DNA from 2 places in the Sphingomonas kyungheensis genome. Region 2 is predicted to be linked to the other one. Evidence: riboswitches for the same ligand, from Rfam matches in the RefSeq annotation. Region 2 holds a riboswitch; the other holds the start of a gene.

Evidence for each region. Region 2 has a riboswitch for glycine ahead of V8201_RS11805 (L-serine ammonia-lyase). Riboswitches for the same ligand answer to the same signal wherever they lie in the genome.
Region 1: it holds a riboswitch for glycine, as region 2 does, so the genes downstream of both, gcvT (glycine cleavage system aminomethyltransferase GcvT) here and V8201_RS11805 (L-serine ammonia-lyase) in region 2, are expected to answer to the same signal.

The regions. Positions count from the first base shown of each region.
Region 1 is NZ_JBBBDM010000002.1:494,035-499,397, forward strand. Features, by position in the region: gene thrB (homoserine kinase) at 1-666, opposite strand, end outside; gene ispH (4-hydroxy-3-methylbut-2-enyl diphosphate reductase) at 720-1,691, opposite strand; gene V8201_RS06420 (hypothetical protein) at 1,808-2,443, shown strand; glycine riboswitch at 2,528-2,620, shown strand; glycine riboswitch at 2,621-2,728, shown strand; gene gcvT (glycine cleavage system aminomethyltransferase GcvT) at 2,788-3,993, shown strand; gene gcvH (glycine cleavage system protein GcvH) at 3,993-4,364, shown strand; gene gcvPA (aminomethyl-transferring glycine dehydrogenase subunit GcvPA) at 4,414-5,363, shown strand, end outside.
Region 2 is NZ_JBBBDM010000005.1:5,268-10,630, forward strand. Features, by position in the region: gene parA (ParA family partition ATPase) at 1-568, opposite strand, end outside; gene V8201_RS11795 (helix-turn-helix domain-containing protein) at 835-1,638, opposite strand; gene V8201_RS11800 (replication initiator protein A) at 2,088-3,086, opposite strand; glycine riboswitch at 3,379-3,467, shown strand; gene V8201_RS11805 (L-serine ammonia-lyase) at 3,569-4,993, shown strand.

The DNA of each region.
Region 1 (5,363 bases), on a different contig from region 2:
GGCGCGCAGATCGCGGCAGGCGAAGTAGAAATCGATCAAACCGGTCACGGAGTCGCCCAACATCAACACGTTGTCGGGGAACAGGTCGGCGTGGATGACGCTCGTCGGCAGATCGTGCGGCCAGTCCGCCTCGACTGCGGCGAGCGCGCCGTCGACGCGCGCATACAGGCCGGGCGCGATGCCATCGAGGTCGCCGCCGCAGCGTTCGAGCAACGGCCGCCAGTCGGCGATGCCGAGACTGTTGGCGCGTGTGCCGCTGAAATCCGCGGCGGCGCGGTGCAGCGCGCCGAGCGCTGCACCCGCGGTGGCGGCCTGCGCCGGGGTGGGGCGGGTCACCGACACGCCGGCGAGGAAGCGGATCAGGCAGGCGGGGCGGCCCTCGAGCTGCTGCACCGCGACGCCGTCGCGGTCGCGGATCGCTGGGGGCACCGGCAGTCCGCGCGCGGCGAGGTGATCGAGCAAGTCGAGGAAGAAGGGCAGGTCGCCGGCATCGACGCGCTTTTCGTAGAGCGTCAGGATAAAGCGCGCGCGATCGGTGTCGACCAGATAGTTGCTGTTCTCCACCCCCTCGGCGATGCCCTTGGCGGAGACGAGCGCGCCGACGCCGTCATAGCGGCGCAGGAAGGCGGACAGCGCCTCCGCCGAGACATGGGTGTAGACGGCCATGTGTTCCTCCCCCGATTGCCGCGCCCCCGGGCGCGGGCCGGGGAAGCGGGCGGCTATGCCGCGGCGTCGAGCCCGCGTGGCAGCTTGAACGCGATCGTCTCGCGCGTCGTCTCTTCCTCGCGCTCGGTGACGTCGAAACGGGTCGAGAGCAGCTCGACCAGCTCGCGCACGAGCAGCTCGGGCGCCGAGGCGCCGGCGGTGATGCCGAGCGTGCCGACGCCGTCGAGGAAGCGCCAGTCGAGATCGGCGGCGCGCTGGATCAGCCGCGCCGGAATCCCCTCGCGCTCCGCCACCTCGACCAGCCGCACCGAGTTGGACGAATTGGGTGCGCCGATCACCAGCATCGCATCGCACGCCGCGGCGATCGCCTTGACCGCCGCCTGCCGGTTGGAGGTGGCGTAGCAGATGTCCTCGCCGCGCGGCGGCAGCATGTTGGGGAAGCGGCGCTGCAACACCGCGACGACCGCGGCGGTATCGTCGACCGACAGCGTCGTCTGGGTGAGGAAGGCGAGATTGTCGGGATCGACCGGCGCGAAGGTCTCGGCATCGGCGGCGGTCTCGATCAGCGACATCGCGCCGTCCGGCACCTGTCCGAAGGTGCCGACCACCTCGGGATGGCCGGCGTGGCCGATGAAGATGATGTGGCGGCCGGTCGCGACCAGGCGTTCGGCCTGGCGGTGCACCTTCGACACCAGAGGGCAGGTGGCGTCGAGATATTCGAGCCCGCGGCTCTGCGCGTCGGCGGGCACCGATTTGGGCACGCCGTGCGCCGAGAAGACGACCGGCGCGCCGTTCGGCACCTGATCGAGCTCCTCGACGAACACCGCGCCCTGAGCGCGCAGCGTGTCGACGACGAACTTGTTGTGGACGATCTCGTGGCGGACGTAGACCGGCGCGCCGTGTTTCTCGATCGCGAGTTCGACGATGCGGATCGCGCGGTCGACGCCGGCGCAAAAGCCGCGCGGCGCGGCGATCAGCAGATCGAGGACGGGCTTGCCGCCGTCCGGCTGAAGAAGAGAGGCCATGGCGGTCGCTCTACGCGATTGCTTGCACGCGCGAAAGGCGCTTCCTATGGTGCGCGCCGTACCGCCGGGCCGCCGGCGACTGCGTCACTGACCGTTCGACAAAGGTATGCGTCCCCGTGAAAACCACGATTCTCGGCCTGTCCGCCCTCGCGCTGATCCTCTCGGGCTGCGCCAGCAAGGGCGAGATCGTCGAAGGCGGCATCTCGGCGGTGCGTTCGGCCTGTCCGACCGTCGGCGTCGCGGCGGGGACCGGCGACATCACCCTGTTCGACCCGGCGACCAGCCGTGACGAGAGCGCGATCGACGTCGTCGCCAACATGACGCACGTACGCGGCGCCTGCAACGACGCGGGCGACCAGATCGTCACCAGCGTCACCTTCGACGTGCTGGCGCGGCGCACCCGCGCCGATGCGGCGCGCGACGTGGTGCTGCCCTATTACATCGCCATCGTCCGCGGCGGCACCGCGGTGACCGCCAAGCGCAAGGGGGCGGTGACCGTCCATTTCGACGCCGGCCAGACGCGCGCGCAGGCGAGCGGCACCGCCTCTACGCAGATCGCGCGCGCCGCGGCGACGCTGCCCGACGAGGTGCGCGACCAGCTTACCCGCAAGCGCAAGGCGGGGGACGAGGATGCCGCGACCGATCCGCTCGCCCGGCCCGAGGTGCGCACCGCGGTGCTGCGCGCGACGTTCGAGGCGCTGGTGGGCTTCCAGCTCACCGACGATCAGCTGAAGTATAACGCGCAGCGCTGATCCGCGGCGGATGCGGGCCTTTCCGCATTGACTAAGCCCTTGCGGGACGCCAGAGCATCGCACGTCGATGCCGGGCGACCGGCATGGGCGGGCGCGGGAGAGAGCCTCTTCACAAGGAGGCCGCCGAAGGAGCAACCACCCCGGAATCTCTCAGGCATAACGGACCGCGCGCTGCCTTATCGACACTCTGGAAAGCGTTCCTTTGAGGAGCCACCGAAGGGGTAAGCCCGCCGCCTGTTATGCGCCGGGTGAAAGCTCTCAGGTCACCGTGACAGAGGGGGTATGACGAGATCGGATGCGGCTGGCCCGCGACCCGGATCGTGTGCCTTTTTTGGAGACGGTTGATGAGCGACACGCTGCCGGACACCCTGCCTGACCCGCTCGACGAGCTCGATGGCGACGAACCCGCCATCCAGTTGCTGCCGCTCGACGCGTGGCATCGCGCCCGCGGCGGCCGCATGGTGCCCTTCGCCGGCTATGAGATGCCCGTCCAATATGAAGGCATCATGGCCGAGCATCTGTGGACGCGCGAATCGGCGGGTCTGTTCGACGTCAGCCATATGGGGCAGGTCGGCCTGACCGGCGACGGCATCGACGCCGCCGCGGTCGCCGCCGCGCTCGAGAAGGTGCTGCCCGGCGACGTCGCGGGACTGGCGCCGACCAGGATCCGCTATTCGCTGCTGCTCAACGACGAGGGCGGCATCCTCGACGATCTGATGGTGACGACGCTGCCCGAAGAGGGCGAGCATCCGTTCGGGGCGGCGAGCCATTATGTCGTCGTCAACGGCGCGACCAAATATGACGATCTCGCCTATCTGCTCGACGTGCTGCCCGATGACGTGACGCTCAACCTGATGGAAGATCAGGCCCTGCTGGCGGTGCAGGGGCCCGAGGCGGTCGCTGCCGTCGCGCGGCTGGTGCCCGGCGTCGAGGCGCTGGTGTTCATGACCGCGGGCGCGTTCGCATGGAACGGCCATGCGCTGTGGATCAGCCGTTCGGGCTATACCGGCGAGGATGGTGTCGAGATCTCGATCCCCGCAGAGGCCGCCGCCGCCTTCGCCGATGCGATCTGCGCCGAGCCGGAGGTCAAGCCGATCGGCCTCGGTGCGCGCGATTCGCTGCGGCTCGAAGCCGGGCTGCCGCTCTACGGCCACGACCTCGATCCCGAGACGACGCCGGTGATGGCCGACCTCGGCTTCGCTTTGTCGAAGCGCCGCCGCGAGGCCGCCGACTTTGCCGGTGCGGCGCGCATCCTTGCCGAGCGCACCGACGGCCCCGCGGTCAAGCGCGTCGGCCTGTCGGTCGCCGGGCGCCAGCCGGTGCGCGAGGGGGCCAGCGTCGTCGACGCCGATGGCGCGGTGATCGGCCGCGTCACCAGCGGCGGCTTCGCGCCGAGCGTCGGCGCGCCGATCGCCATGGCCTATGTTCCCGCAGCGCTGGCGGAGGCGGGCACGCCGCTGCGCCTCGTCCAGCGCGGCAAGATCCATGAGGCGGTGGTCGCCCCGCTGCCCTTCGTTCCCCACCGCTATGTCCGCGCAGGAGGCAAGTGATGAGCCGTTATTTCACCGAAGATCATGAATGGGTCGATGTCGACGGCGACACCGGCACGGTCGGCATCTCCGACTATGCGCAGGGCCAGCTCGGCGACATCGTCTTCGTTGACGTGCCCGAGGCGGGCAAGCAGCTCGGCAAGGGCGACGAGGCGGCGGTCGTCGAGTCGGTCAAGGCTGCGTCGGACGTCTATGCGCCGGTGTCGGGCACGGTGACCGAGGGCAATGCCGCGCTCGCCGACGATCCCAGCCTGGTCAATTCGGACCCGGAGGCGGAGGGCTGGTTCTTCAAGATCACGCTCAGCGACCCGGCCGAGCTCAAGACGCTGATGGACGAAGCGGCCTACGCGGACTTCGTCGCGAAGCTGTGACCTATCTTAGCCCCTCCCCGGAAGGGGTGGGGCTTCCAAGGGAATGATGATGCGCTATCTGCCGCTTACCCAGCCCGATCGTGATGCGATGCTCTCGGTCATCGGCGCGGGATCGATCGACGATCTGTTCGTCGACGTGCCCGAGGCCGCCCGCCTGTCCGGGCCGATCGCCGGCCTGCCGGGCCATGCCTCCGAACTCGCGGTCGAGCGGCACATGACCGCGCTGGCGCGCAAGAACGTCGTCGCCGGCGAGGTGCCCTTCTTCCTCGGCGCCGGCGCCTATCGCCATCATGTGCCGGCGAGCGTCGACCATCTCATCCAGCGCGGCGAATTCCTCACCGCCTATACGCCCTATCAGCCGGAAATCGCGCAGGGCACGTTGCAGATGCTGTTCGAGTTTCAGACGCAGGTCGCGCGGATGCTCGGCACCGACGTCGCCAATGCCTCGATGTACGACGGCTCGACCGCCTGCTGGGAGGCGATCGGCATGGCGCGGCGCATCACGCGCAAGGGCAAGGCGATCCTGTCGGGCGGGCTCCACCCGCATTATGTCAGCGTCGCCAAGACGATGGCCAAATATACCGGCGACCAGTTGCAGACCGCGACGCCGGCGCTGACCGCCGAGACCGATGTCGAGGCGCTGATCGCGGCGATCGACGCGGACACGTCGTGCGTCGTCGTGCAATATCCCGACATCCTCGGCCGCATCACCGACCTCACCCCGCTCGCCGATGCCTGCCACGCCAACAAGGCGCTGCTGATCGCGGTCGTCACCGAGCCGGTGGCGCTCGGCGCGATCACCGCGCCGGGCGAGATGGACGCCGACATCGTCGTCGGCGAGGGCCAGTCACTCGGCGTCGGCCTGCAGTTCGGCGGCCCCTATGTCGGGCTGATGGGCTGCAAGGAGAAGTACATCCGCCAGATGCCCGGCCGCTTCTGCGGCGAGACGGTCGATGCCGACGGGCGCCGCGGTTTCGTGCTGACGCTGTCGACGCGCGA
Region 2 (5,363 bases):
CCTTGCCGTCGGGTTCATATTCCATCACCGTCCGGCCTTCGCCGCTGGCGTGGCGATAGGCGGCGCGATCGGGGATCTGCACCGGACAGGGCGGCGTGCCGAAGCCGTCGACCAGCTCGCCCGCCTCCTGGTAGACGCGCGGTGCATTGGGCGATCCGGCGGTGAATACGACATAGGCGGGCTTGCGCAGCAGTTGGACGAGCTTCGCGGTGGTCTGGATCGCCGACAGGTCGAACGCGCTCGGCCGGCACGGGATCAGCACCAGATCGGCGACCTCGACCGCGGCGCGCGCCGCGCTGTCGGCGTGCGGCGGCGTGTCGATGACGATCAGCTCGGCACCCTGTTCGGTCGCGGCGGCGACCTTGGCGGCGAGCCGCGGCGGCGGGCTGTCGATCACCTCGGGCGGGGCGTCGCCGCGCCAGGCCGCCCATTGGCTCGCCGTCGCCTGCGGATCGGTATCGACGATCAGCGCGACGCGGCCGGCATCCTGCGCCGCGGCGGCGAGGTGGAGCGCGAGCGTCGTCTTACCCGCACCGCCCTTCTGACTGATGATCGCGATGGTCGCCATAGCCTCCTCCTACATGTCTACATGCCGACGTGGCAAGTCCTCGACATATAGACGTGTCGGACGGTCGGGCGGTGGGCGACGCGCAATCCGTCCGCCTCCGTCGTCGCATTCTTCGCGTCGCTCGCCATTGATCCCTGCCCTATCCGCTTGCTCCTTCTAGGGAGCATGTGACGGCGTAGCCGGCACTCCTGTCCTTGCGGGTCTGATGGCGGTGATGGGGTCGTCTCGCTGCGTCTTCGTCGCCGTCAGGCGTTTGCGTTGGCCGACTAGGCCAACTCTTTCGTTCCCGTATGAATAGAATCCATGAGCGGTTGCGGATGGTCTTGAGACTCGCAGGCTCGATCGACCGCGGCGCCCAGGGCGGCGAGCACCTTGCCGAGCGCGCCGTCGACAGTGGCACGGGCACGGTCGCGCGACGACAGGCCGGCGAGCATCGCCGCCTGTGCGTCGGCCTGCGCCTGATGGTGATCGAGCTGGTCGACGGGCAGCGGCGCCGGGCGCATCCAGCGCGGCAGATAGCCGAGCACCGCGGCGGGCAGCAGCGCGCGATAGGCGTTGGAGGTCTGGCGATAGCGCGGCCCTTCCCCTGCCCCCTCGATCCGGGTGAAGCGGCGCTGGCGGACGAGGAAGCCCGCCGCCTCGAGCAGGACGAGCGCGCGTGCGACGGTGGCGCGGCCGAGCGCGGTCGCCTCGGCGAGCCAGTCGTAGCTCGGGAAGACGCGGCCACGATGCAGTCGCGCCAGCGTGCACAGTTCCTCGAAGACGCGCACCGCCGCGCCGGTCAGCGCGGCGATCGGCCGTTCGCGCGCGCTCAGCGTCCGGGTGCCGGCGCGCGCCTCGCGCCGCAGCCGCCGGCCGGCGTCGAGCGCGCGGCGGCAGGCGCGCAGCCAGCGGTCGGGCTCGCCGGCGGCGGGCGGCGCGAAGAAGAGGTGTTCGAACGTCCCCGCCTCGATACTGTCGCGGCGCACCGGCGCACCGGTGCGGTGGGGCACGCGCCGCACGGCACGCGCGTCCAGCCTTACGCGCGCGCAGAGCTGCGCGCTCGCTTCCCCGAAGGTCAACGCCGTCATCTTCCATCCCCTTGTGGGGCCGGGACCGAGGACAAAAAATTCCGTGGCGCGAAACGCGCATCCTTGAACCGGATCGGGTTCGGCAGTATCCCTGTGGCCTGACTACCTGCGATAAGGTGTTCGGCGTTTGGCGACGCTGGTCACACAGGAATACTGGGATGCCCGGCCTCGTGCCGGGCTTTCCTTTATGGGGTCACGGCCATTCCACTCAACAAACCTGCACGGCCGACGTTGGCCGCGCCCCTTTGTTGCAGCATTGATCCAACACTGGAAGCGGCTACGATTCGTGCTTTCGAGTATTTAATCGAAAAAAAGTTCGTGCTTTCGAGTAACAATGCGCTGCCGATTCGTGCTTTCGAGTAACAATGGCGCGGCTAAGTTCGTGCTTTCGAGTAGAAAATCGCCGTTCCATTCGTGCTTTCGAGTAACAATTCGGATGGCGGCACGAATCAGTCGGCGGGGGTCGGCGAATCGGCGTCCGCCGGGTCGGCATCGATCGATTCGCCCGACTCGGTCGATTCCAGGATGGCGCGAGTCGTGCTCAGCGCCGACTCGCCGGGCTGCGGGCGCGGGGTGATCACCACCCGGCTCTGCGGCGCGCGGCGGCCGCGGCGCGGTGCCCCCTCCTCCGCCGCCCCGCCTGCATCGCCCTCGACCAGTTCGAGGTGATAGTCGGGGATGCCGTCGGTCGCGACGATCTGCTTGAGCGCCGCCCGGAAGTTCGACAGCGGGTTCTGATAGCCGATCTGCAGGCGGAAGGTGGCAAGGTCGAGGTCGAGCTCTTCCTCGCACGTCGAGCGCGCCACTTCATAGATGCGCCGCTCGATCGGTCCCAGCTGGAAATAGGCGGCGGCATAGTCGAGCACGTGACGATCGAGCAGGATCGCCCGGAACAGCCAGTCGCACAGCCGTACCTTGACCGCTTTCAGGCGCCGTTCGCCGCTCTTGGTGCGCGAATAGTGGAGCTTTGCTTCCGACAGCCAGGAAAAGAAGCCCTCCTCCCCTTCCCCGCCGGCTTCGATATTGGTCTTGATCTGCGTACCCTGGAGCCGCTCGAGCGCCTCGGACAGCCGGTTGTACGAGCGTGCGCTATGGTTGGAGCCGGTCACCGAGAACAGATCGTGCGCGGTGAAGATGAAATCCTGCTCGACATGCTCGCCCGCCTCGAGCTTCGCCGCCATCAGGCTGGCGATGTAGAGGACGATCTCCTTGTCGTAGATCGTCGCGACGCCGCTCGCCGACGGCCGCACCTCGATCGACACGGTGGCATGATCGTAGGTCAGCGGCTTCATCCACGCATTCTTGCTGAGCGCGAAGAAGGGAAAGGCCATCAGCGAGCGTTCGCCGCGGATCTCGCCGTGCAGCGGACTGTCGAGCGTGAACAGGTCGCGGTGCGGCACGGCGGCGGAGCCGGATGCGGGGCGGGCGGGAGCGGGGGAGCGGGCCATCGCCATTTCCTACTCGAAAGCACGAACTTTTGGCACCCCGCACGGGAATCCCTAGGGAAATGGCGTCACCGGCCGCATCCATTCGTGCTTTCGAGTAGGAAATACCGCCCCCTCCCCTGCCGCGCCTGCTCCCCCCACGCGCCGCGGCCTGCCCGCTCCCGACATGTCGACAGCCCGACATGTCGGCGCCCGGTGACGGTGCGGGCGTGCGGTGTCGCAACGTCGACATGTCGTCACGTCGACTCCGGCGCGATGCCGCTTGACCCGGCGCCCCGACCCGGCGGATAGCGGCGCGGTCGATACGGGAGAGACCGGGCCCGCCCCGGCGCCGAAGGAGCAACCGCCCCGGAAACTCTCAGGCCAAAGGACCGTAGCGACGGCAAACATCTGGAGAGAGGCGCAGCCGCGTCCGCCGACGGGATAATGATCTCAGGCGCAAGGGACAGAGGGGGCAGGCCGGCGATGCCGGCGGAGGGACCCTGATGCCGACCGACCTGCCCCTGCCCCAGTTCCAGTCCCAGTCCCGGACCCCGCTCGACCGCGGCCTCGACCGGCCGATCAGCGTCGCCGAACTCTTCACCATCGGCATTGGCCCGTCGAGCTCGCACACCGTCGGGCCGATGCGCGCCGCCTTCGACTTCGCCCAGCGGGTCGTCGGGCAGGCGGTCACCGCGGTGCGCTGCGACCTCTACGGCAGCCTCGCGCTGACCGGGCGCGGCCATGCCACCGATACCGCGGTGATCCTCGGCCTCGCCGGCTGGCAGCCCGAGCGGCTCGATCCCGATGCCGCGCCGGCGATCCTCGCCGATATCGAGACGCGGTGCCGGCTGCCGCTCGCTGGCGGTGCCGAGATCGCCTTCGCGCCGGGCGACATCGTCTTCCATCCGCGCGAATTCCTGCCCGAACATCCCAACGGCCTGACCTTCACCGCCGAGACTGCCGACGGCACGCTCACCGAAACCTATTTCTCGATCGGCGGCGGGGCGATCCTGCGCCGCGGCGAGCGGCTGGCGGCGGGCAATGTCGCGGTGCGCCATCCGTTCGGCTCGGGCGCCGACCTGCTCGCGCTCGGCGATGCGACCGGGCTCGGCATCGCCGACCTCGTCCGCGCCAATGAGGAGGCATGGCGTGCCCCTGCCGAGACCGACGCCTTCCTCGACGCGGTGCGCGCCGCGATGCACGCCTGTATCGACCGCGGCATCGCCCAGCAGGGCATGCTGCCCGGCGGGCTCAAGGTGCGCCGGCGCGCGCAGGCGATCGCGCAGGGCCTGAGCGGCTGCGTCCCCGGCAGCAACCCCGCGGAAGTGTTCGAATGGGTCAGCCTGTGGGCGCTCGCGGTCAATGAGGAGAATGCCGCCGGCGGCCGCGTCGTCACCGCGCCGACCAATGGCGCGGCGGGCGTGCTGCCCGCGGTGCTGCGCTTCTACGAGACGCTGGTGGCGCGCGACTGCGATCAGGCGACGCGCGGGGAGGGTGCCCGCACCTTCCTGCTCACCGCGGCGGCGATCGGCATGCTCTACAAGAAGCGCGCGTCGATCTCGGCGGCGGAGATGGGCTGCCAGGGCGAGGTCGGCGTCGCCTGTTCGATGGCGGCGGGCGGCCTCGCCGCGGTGCTCGGCGGCAGCAATCGCCAGATCGAGAATGCCGCCGAGATCGGCATGGAGCATAACCTCGGCCTGACCTGCGACCCGATCGGCGGGCTCGTCCAGATCCCGTGCATCGAGCGCAACACGATGGGCGCGGTGAAAGCGATCAACGCCGCCTATCTCGCGCTGCGCGGCGACGGCAGCCACGTCGTCAGCCTCGACGCGGTAATCGAGACGATGCGCCAGACCGGCGAGGACATGCGCTCGCAGTATAAGGAGACGAGCCTCGGCGGGCTGGCGGTCAATGTGGTGGAATGTTGACCTGTCGATATGTCGACAGGTCGATGATCTGACGCGATGGGACGGGGACGGGGCGCTGTTGTGCGCGCCGTCCGGTTCCGGCGATCGCGGCGGCCGGTTCGGGTCGCGCAGAGGCGCAAAGAGCGCAGAGCGGCTATTGGGAGGGGGCCGTCTGCCGATTGGGAGGGCGGAGACGAGCGCTCGGGCTATAAGCAGAGCCGCCTTTTCGGCGCCTGATACTCGTCGGGAGGGCTGTCGAGGTGTCGTAATGTCGACAAGTCGATGATCCGACGTGATGCCTGTCGGAGCGGCGCGGCATGCTTCGCGTCCGGGTCGCGGCTGACGCCGCTCGAGGGTTCACGCGAAGACGCAAAGACGCGAAGGGGCTGCG